4 regions of the Priestia sp. YIM B13489 genome follow, and region 3 is predicted to be linked to each of the others. Evidence: riboswitches for the same ligand, from Rfam matches in the RefSeq annotation. Region 3 holds a riboswitch; each other region holds the start of a gene.
What was found. A riboswitch is a leader RNA that binds a small molecule or an ion and turns the genes downstream of it on or off. The one in region 3 is predicted to bind S-adenosylmethionine.
Positions count from the first base shown of each region.

Region 1: it holds a riboswitch for S-adenosylmethionine, as region 3 does, so the genes downstream of both, ACFX4W_RS16975 (methionine ABC transporter ATP-binding protein) here and ACFX4W_RS27205 (hypothetical protein) in region 3, are expected to answer to the same signal.
Region 2: it holds a riboswitch for S-adenosylmethionine, as region 3 does, so the genes downstream of both, ACFX4W_RS25510 (hypothetical protein) here and ACFX4W_RS27205 (hypothetical protein) in region 3, are expected to answer to the same signal.
Region 4: it holds a riboswitch for S-adenosylmethionine, as region 3 does, so the genes downstream of both, mtnW (2,3-diketo-5-methylthiopentyl-1-phosphate enolase) here and ACFX4W_RS27205 (hypothetical protein) in region 3, are expected to answer to the same signal.

Region 1 is NZ_JBHZOQ010000053.1:2,185,174-2,187,372, forward strand. It holds gene ACFX4W_RS16975 (methionine ABC transporter ATP-binding protein) at 1-848, opposite strand, end outside; SAM riboswitch class I at 980-1,087, opposite strand; gene ACFX4W_RS16980 (thioredoxin family protein) at 1,268-1,567, opposite strand; gene ACFX4W_RS16985 (toprim domain-containing protein) at 1,582-1,932, opposite strand; gene ACFX4W_RS16990 (YusG family protein) at 2,114-2,199, opposite strand, start outside.
Region 2 is NZ_JBHZOQ010000053.1:3,813,144-3,815,342, forward strand. It holds gene ACFX4W_RS25505 (DUF1540 domain-containing protein) at 308-466, opposite strand; gene ACFX4W_RS25510 (hypothetical protein) at 567-905, opposite strand; SAM riboswitch class I at 975-1,076, opposite strand; gene ACFX4W_RS25515 (hypothetical protein) at 1,198-1,494, shown strand; gene ACFX4W_RS25520 (GNAT family N-acetyltransferase) at 1,507-1,953, opposite strand; gene ACFX4W_RS25525 (hypothetical protein) at 2,035-2,199, opposite strand, start outside.
Region 3 is NZ_JBHZOQ010000053.1:4,127,505-4,129,703, forward strand. It holds gene ACFX4W_RS27200 (M20/M25/M40 family metallo-hydrolase) at 1-455, opposite strand, end outside; gene ACFX4W_RS27205 (hypothetical protein) at 925-1,167, opposite strand; SAM riboswitch class I at 1,236-1,337, opposite strand; gene ACFX4W_RS27210 (M20 peptidase aminoacylase family protein) at 1,400-2,199, opposite strand, start outside.
Region 4 is NZ_JBHZOQ010000053.1:3,379,349-3,381,547, reverse strand. It holds gene ACFX4W_RS23180 (2-hydroxy-3-keto-5-methylthiopentenyl-1-phosphate phosphatase) at 1-133, opposite strand, end outside; gene mtnW (2,3-diketo-5-methylthiopentyl-1-phosphate enolase) at 130-1,374, opposite strand; SAM riboswitch class I at 1,455-1,561, opposite strand; gene ACFX4W_RS23170 (pyridoxal phosphate-dependent aminotransferase) at 1,692-2,199, opposite strand, start outside.

The DNA of each region.
Region 1 (2,199 bases), 1.9 Mb from region 3:
GTTGTAATGAGCGGTTGCTCTGCTTTTCCGCCAACAAACGTAAGCTGAATAATTTGCCCGCTTGGATATAACCCCTGTACTTGTTCAATTGTTTCAAACGTTTCTTCTGGTTCAGAAATCTGTTGAACGAACCGTTTTGTAATCGGCTGCTTAGGTTTTCTGAATACTTCTAGCACTTGTCCTTCTTCTACCACTGCCCCATTTTCCATAACGGCTACCCGATGACAAATTTTACGAATAACGTGCATTTCATGAGTAATCAATACAATGGTTAACCCTAGCTTCTCATTAATATCTACTAACAGATCTAAAATGGAATCTGTCGTTTGAGGATCAAGCGCTGATGTTGCTTCATCACACAGCAATACTTTTGGGTTATTGGCTAGCGCTCGAGCAATACCAACACGCTGCTTTTGTCCACCGCTAAGCTGTGATGGATAAGCATTTTCACGCCCTTCAAGCCCGACTAACTTGATAAGCTCGTCTACTCGTTTCATTCTTTTTTCTTTTGAGATCCCTGCTATTTCTAACGGAAAAGCAATATTTTCTCGCACCGTACGCGACCACAAGATATTAAAGTGCTGAAATACCATACTAATTTCTTGTCTAGCTTTTCTGAGTTTTCCGCCTTTAATTTTTCCAATATCATTACCTGCTACTTCTACCGTTCCTGTCGTTGGTGTTTCTAACCCGTTTAGCAAGCGAATTAAAGAACTTTTCCCCGCTCCGCTATAACCAATAATTCCGTAAATTTCACCTTGGTTAACGGTTAGATTCACATTATCAACAGCTGTTATTTGACCACTTTTGGCCTGATAAATTTTTGTAACGTCTGTTAATGTAATCATATTTCTTCACCTTCTTTAGTAAAAACTTAATTATGTTAGGTTGCCCTATAGGATGAAAAAGCCGTAAAACAATTTTCCCCATCAAAAAAGCCTCTCTGCGCATGACAGAAAGGCTCGATATTTAATCCTTTCTCTCATCTTTCAAAGCACATAGCTTTGCAGGAATTGGCACCATTTCAGTTAGTCTGACGGTTGCCGGGTTTCACAGGGCTCAGTCCCTCCACCTCTCTTGATAAGAGTTCGCAACAATTATTTTGTTTTTGGGAAATATTCATTCATTTATGAACATTCATGAGTGTGATTTTAGCATGTGTCAGATAGGCTGTCAACAGGTTTTGTTCTTGGGATAATATCCCAAGATTCCAACAGCCCCAACGGTTCACTCTCTTTCAATTTCTTCATTTTAAACAAACGTTTGATTATCGAAGCTCTTCAAGTACGTGCTCGATGGAATGAAACGCATAGAGTTTTTTTACCATTTCGCCATTTTTCACTTCAATCAAACAAGGTACACTTTCAATTGAAAATATTTCTGCTTTTGAAGGCATATAATTTAAATTGCTCATTCCGATGGTCACACCGGGCAGCATCGCTTCTGCTACGGTTAACATTTTTTTTGCCAGCTGACATGTCCCGCAAAAAGGTGTATGGAAAAAGATAAACGTTCTTTGTCCTTCTTTTAACTGATCTTCAAGCTGTTTTTCGCTCCATTCTTGCATGTTGCTCATTCCTTTTATGTTAAAAATTCTGCATTAACATCGATATTGGCACTCAGTAATACTGTTGCTATGTGATGTCTAGGGGCGGCAGCAACCTCTCGGTACATTTTATCAATATATAGATGCTCTGCTTCCGGAAGCTCTCGTTTAAATTGTTTTCTTAGCTTATTCCCTGAATCATCAGAGTCAACAAGTATGTATACCTCTTTGTTAAACGTACAGTCAATAATTTCATCCAGCTTTGATAAACTAATCGTACCGTTTGTACAGATAATTTCAATTGGTTCTCGAATGATATCTTGGATACGCTTTTTATCTGATTTTCCTTCGACAATAATTACTTTTTCAATTTCAATTAGCCCCATTTTCATCACCCATAATCGTCAGTTGTATAGTAACATCATTTCTTTATGCTATACAATATTCGTTAATGTATCACAGTTCACCTGTTTTTTAAAAGAAATTTGCAAGAAAGAACTGTTTTAAAAAGCAGCTTAGGCCATATTGTTTCCATAAGACAAGAAAAACAGTGGCAGTTGCCACTGTTTAGCACCATCCTGCTTCTTCGTCGCAGTCTGTATATTTTTGCGTTTCACCTTGTTTTTGTACATCCGTATATTGATAGAACTTAT
Region 2 (2,199 bases), 310 kb from region 3:
CCTTTTTCCAATCTGTCAAAACGAGATGAACACAGCCTTTTTTGTTAGCGCTTTCATATAAATTTGTGCTAAAAGACAGCTAGGCTGTATATTTGTATTCTATCACCTTTCCCTCACTTTTCTTTTGTCGAAAAACAAAAAAATTATCTTATCATTTTGTTTAAACGCACAATTAGACATAGGCACTACTTTTTTACTATGTATTTATTATTGCACTTAAGTAATAGTATTTTTTAAAAATAGAAAAACGCCGACTCAACTCCGTCAGCGCATCGTTCATTTTATGCTTTTTTATAAAAACTAGCATTTATCTCGCGGGTTCAAAAGTTTTACAGCCAGGTTCTTCCGTTTCAGAAACATGGTGACTACTTTCAGGACTCACAACGTAAATGGACTCTGCACTGCATTTATTTCCGGATTTCCAATACATGCACTCATTCACTTCACACAATACACCTTGAGCCACTGTTATCCCTCCTTTGCTTGTCTTATCTATTTACTACCCGAAATATAACGATTCTAACATTTTTACGCAAAAAAACCGCTTGTTTCTCAAGCGGATCTTTTTATTGCGTGTGTTCAACATACTGTTTTTTAGCTAAATATAACTCACGGCTCAGCGTGATCCGCCGTTCTCTCAAGTGCCTTAAGTTAGCCTGAAATTGTTCGTTAGTTGGCTCTTCTTGAATTAAGCGATACGTAAAAGAAATATCTTCATTTAACTGTTTAAAATCTTCCCATATCTCTTGAACTAGAGCGGATTGTTTTTCTTCAAATGAACGATTTTGATGCGTTTTTAGCGCCGCTAAAATTTCCTGCTGCCACGTTTCGTCTTTTATTTCTTTTGCTAATAAGTATAGATCTAAATAATCATTAATGCATAAATTCGTTTGTGTATTATTCAATGTCATCACCTTTTCTATACGAAATGTTTCTTCCTAAGAAGAGGATTTCATCATAGAAAAAGATTCCTCTTCTTATCTGTCAGAGCTAGGCTATGCTGGAATTAGCACCATTCAATAATTGTGGTTGCTGAGGTTTCAAAGGGCCAGTCCCTCCACCTCTCTAGATAAGAATATTTCGTTTTTAAATTATTTCTGACTATTCTAATATGTTTTATAGGTTACGTCAATAGCTTTTCAATAAAAAGAAAAAAGAAGTAAAATATGGTATGCTTTCATAAAGGATGGTGAGCACATGAAACGATATATGTTATCTGCTTTTTTGGGAAGCTTGCTGCTGCTTCTCAGCATTGCCTTTTCATCTACTTTCCATATTGCAATTGTCAAAACAACCGGAAGTATTGGAGGGATTATTTTAGCAGCAGCGGCTTTGATCATGAACGCGCTTGAAGCCCCCCCCTCCTCAGACAATACAGCTGGAGGAGCCGTTGAAGTACTAGATAAAGGCGCTGTTTGGGCTACTTATTTACTTTTACTTTCATTACCGAACCTCATCGCATGTATAACATCTTATGTTTTATGGACTCGCTGACATTCATCAACGTTACGGACGTTTTGCCACTTGGAAGCTCATTGATATTTGTTTATCTACAAAGCCAAGTTCACGATACACATGCTGTGCAAAATTCCCAGCATGAACGCTGAGTCTGATTTCAGGGTATCCTTTGATAGACAATTCATCAATTGCTTTTTGCATTAACGGCTTGGCTAAACCTTGCCCGCGGTATTCGGGTACAACATATAATTCGTAGATAAAGCCAATTTCTTCTTTTGAAAAGAAGTCGGTAGATGGGCCGATAAGAACCCAGCCTGCGAGTTTATTTTCTTGTCTTAAAACTAAATAATAACAGCCTTTTTCAAAGGCACTACCAACTAGTTCATTTACGCGTTCAGCTGACGGATGAAACTGCTTCATCGTTCCTTCAAACAGCGCATCAGCAGATTTCGTCCGAATTTCCTGTAATTCTTCTTCAGTAGCTTTTGCAATCATTATGGATCTCTCCTTTCGTGTTCGTTTTCCACATGCGAGGATAAATTCCTGCAAAAAAAGTCTTCGCCTAAGCGAAGACTTTTATTTAAATTCAAAATGTTCTTGATGATTGCCTCGTTCGTCCGTCCAGTTAATCATAATGTCTAAACTTGCCGCTTTTCCAGGAACAGCAAAATTCGCGTAGCGAAAACGCTGACCGCTTTTGCTTAAGTTAGACCTTTCAATAGGAGAAAACAAGCTGTATTT
Region 3 (2,199 bases):
ACCATACTGATATGCAGGGCAATGCCTGCTTTCATGTCCATCGTTCCTCGGCCAAAAAGCCAGTCTCCTTTTATCATATCTTTTTGTACGTGCGCCGGAACTTGTTCCATATGGTTATAAAAAGTACGTGTTAATGTATCAGCGTGAAAAGCATCCTTTTTCCACTGTCCATAATCTTGTACATCCACTACATCGTAATGACTTACTAGTACAACTGTTTTGTTCGTATTTTTCCCTTGAACAAAAGCTGTAACAATCGATCGCCCGTCTCCTGTTGAATGAAGCTCGACTTGCTCATTTTTTTGAAAGTAAGGCAGCTTCAATAAATATGATGCTATCGATTCAGCCATTTCCACTTCTGCCATCGTTCCTGTCACGCTAGGTATAGAAACCAATTCGCTTACAAGTTTTTTTAACTGTTCTTTTGTTTGATACAAAGATGTTTTGTTCGACATACCCTTCATCTCTTTCCTTTTTCTAAATTTTCTATCAAACAAAACCATTCGTCAATCCCTTTGACAGAGACCCTTTCATCCTATCCCTATGTATCATAGTATGGCGCTGTCTTTACGCACATGATAAAAAAAGAGTGCGCGGCTAGGGATAGCACCGCACACTCTTTTTTTACTTTTGGTCATCTTCTAAAAAGTCTAGGATACGATCAATAAGCTGTTCGCTTCCTGCATCGTTTCCGTGTTCAAGAGACATTTCCATTTCAATGCTCCTTTCATAAAATATTCTTGTTTTATAACATACCACAATTCATTTCGAATGTAACCTTTAATTTGTGTAAAAATTTCGACAATTTATGATTAATTTTAAAACCTAGCGAGTATTGATTATACCCACCAGATTCTTTGCTTGTCAAAAACCATGCTTTCTATTTAAAAACACTTAAAAAATAGAGGCGCGAGCAGACTTCTTCTATAAAAGACAGCCTACTCGCTCAAGCTTGGAACAGCATGATGAATAAATTTCTAGTTCATTTGCTTTTTGTATATCTTTAATATCTATGCCTACAGCATATGTACGAACATGGTTTTCGACCACAATTTCATAAAATGTTTCTAACTCACGATAAGCTACTTGATAATGCTTTCCTAATAATTTCACTGCTTCCTTTAATGCTTTCTCTCCTGTATGTGCTGCAACTGCTGTATGACTCATAAAACCCTCTCCTTTTAGAAAAATAAAAAAAACTCATTTTGCTTTGATGCAAAATGAGTTTTTCACCCGTTTTATCACCCAAAGCACATGCTTTGCTGGTAGGAGCACCTTACATTCGTAGGTTGCTGTGGAGTCAAAGAGCCAGATCTCTCGTCCACTCGTGATAACTTTTTAATTTAAAATTTATTTTATCAAACAATTCCATCCGCGTAAATAGAAAAATAAAAATATTTTAATTTTTTCGGTAATGGAATGAATTCAAAAAACGAAAGCTTAGATTAGCAAAATAAGAAGCTGCTACAAGTAATGCCTCTTCATTTAATGAAAAAGAAGGATGGTGCCATTCATATGCTCCAGCTGTACCCATCCATACAAAAAATCCTGGTACATGCTGCTGATATACGGCAAAATCTTCTCCTCCAGGCGATTGTTCAGCTTCTACGACTTGATAACTAAGATCCTCTGCCGCTTTAATAGCCAGTTTTTCCAGCTTATCATCATTGTTGACTACAGGAAGATATGGATACCATTTAACGTCTACTGAAGCCCCGAAAGCTGCGCCAATCCCTTCAGCAGTTCGTTTCATAAGAGCCGGTATTTTTTCTCTCGCTTCTTCTTGAAAGGTACGCACCGTTCCTTCAAGCGTTACTTTGTCAGGAATGACGTTCCACGAGCTCCCTCCGTGGATTTGAGTTATGCTGACAACAACATTTTGAAAGGGGCTGAGATTACGGCTGACAATGGTTTGTAAACTAGTAACAATTTGACCAGCAGCAGCAATCGGATCTATTGTTTTTTCAGGAATACCCGCGTGACCTCCTACTCCTTTGACGTCAATTTCAAAACGATCAACGCTTGCCATTAAAGGTCCCGGTTTGATACCAATGGTTCCTACAGGAAGATCCGGTTTGTTATGCATCCCAAATATCGCTTCCACTCCTTCGAGCACACCTTTTTCAACTAGCATTTTTGCCCCTGAAGCCGTTTCTTCGGCTGGCTGAAAGATAAATCGAATCGTACCCCAAAGCTCGT
Region 4 (2,199 bases), 750 kb from region 3:
AGACGCGCTGTGCCAACACGTCGTCTTTAATACTTTCCCACTCCGGAGGAGCAAATTGTTTCATAATAGCAATAATGTTATCGCTATTTGTAATTGTTCCATCAAAGTCACAAAAGATTTTTAACGATGTCATGCTTTCACCTCTACTGTTCCCCATAGTTGCAAAGCTTTTTGCAACTCTTTTGATTCTTCAGCTTTTTCGGCTAGTGTTTGATGAGAGAGTACTGCATCTATCGCCGCACGGAAGGCTTTTCCTCCTCCGATAGCTCCGTCTGGATGACCGTGAACTCCGCCTCCTGCATTAATAATGCTGTCGATTCCAAAGTCCTTCACAAGCTGCGGTACCATTCCAGGATGAATTCCTGCTGAAGGAACCGGGAAAGACTGCTTATATTTGTATACAGGACGCGTTAATTCGTAGGCAATGCCTGTCGTATCTTCAAGAGAAAGCGCTACGCTTCCGTATGGTGATGGAAACAGTGAGAAATCTGCTCCGGCTAAACGCAATAGCTTTCCAAGCAGCAATGAATTTGAAAAACCGTAAAACTCTGATGGCGTAAGCGCTCCGCTAACAGCTGGGTGTGCCATAATCGGCAAGTTAATTTCATCGTCTTCTCGAAGTGCCTGCAGTACGTCTAACCCGTAAGCAAATACGTTGAATAAAAGAGCATCGGCTCCTAGCTCAGCTGCTTTTCTCGCTTTTTCTTTTAACTCAAACGTTCGTCCCGTTAAATTAACAGCATACAGCGTGCGGTGTCCCGTTTTTTCGTATACTTCATTCAGTACTTTTTTCCCTTCTGTAACGCGAGCTTCAAAAGGTGTTCGTTCACTATCAAACAAAATCTCGTCGTCTTTAACCAAATCCACTCCGCCAAGCGCTTGATCACGCAGCTGAGTTGTTAAATACGTCATATCTCTTCCAATCACGCCTTTAAAAATACTCATCACAAGCGGACGGTCATAAACGCCTAGTTTCTCTCGGATACCTTCTATTCCAAAGCGCGGTCCTGGGAATTGAGCTAATAATTCATCAGGAAAATCCAAGTCTAATAATTTCACTTTTCCATCAAGTGATAGTTTTCCGAAAACCGTAACTAAAATAGCCGGTAAATCTCTTGAAAAGTTGGCAGTTGGATAAGCAATTTTGACAATAGCCTGCTTAATTTCTCCGCCTAAATATCCGTTTACACGTTCGCAATCTTGAAGCTCAGTTACGGACACGACGCGCCCTTTATGCTTTTGAAGCTGTTGCTGATCTAAAAGCGGCAGATCTGTCCATGAGCCGACGGTTAGTCCTAAAGCAATTCCTTCCGCTTTTTTATGAAAATTTCCTTTATTATCATGTAGTAAGTAGCTTGCAACGATTTCGCTCATTATGCTAAAAACTCCCTTGCTGTTTAATATCGTTAATAAAAAAAGCCTCTTCTGTGATTAAGAAGAGGCTTTCGTTGCTCTTCTTATCTCTCAGCTGCTGCTGCAAGAATTAGCACCGTGCTTAACATGCGTTAAGTCGGTTGCCGGGCTTCATCGGGCTAGTCCCTCCACCTACTCCTAATAAGAAAGTTGCTATTTATTTAAATTGAATTCGTAGATTATATACTAAATAAAAAATACCGCTAGGATTTATCGGTTATTAATCTCGTTAACTTCTTACATATTAAGCCAACTCAAAAAGGATTGTCAATGCGTTTTTAAAATAAATTTAATTTTTTTATTCGAGATACAGCTTCTCTCATTCGTTCTTCATCCGTCAGCAGTCCTACGCGCACATAGCCTTCACCATATGTTCCAAAGCCTACACCAGGAGCAACTACAACGTGGGCTTTTTCAAGGAGTAAATCTGAAAACTGTTCGGAAGTATATCCTTCAGGAACTTTTAGCCATGCAAAAAAGGAGCCTGCTGGAGATGTAACATCCCAACCAATTTCTCGAAGCCCTTGAATAAAGGTATTGCGTCTAGATTCATAGCGCTTAACTAAATCATTCACACATTGTTGAGATTCCAACAGAGCTGCGGCTGCTGCCTCTTGAACCGCCCCAAAGAGACTGACATACATATGATCTTGAAGAAGATTAATAGCTTCTACTACACTTTCATTTCCTACAGCAAATCCAACTCGCCATCCCGCCATGTTATACGTTTTAGAAAGAGTATAAATTTCAATTCCCGTCTCTTTTGCACCAGGAGTCTGTAAAAAA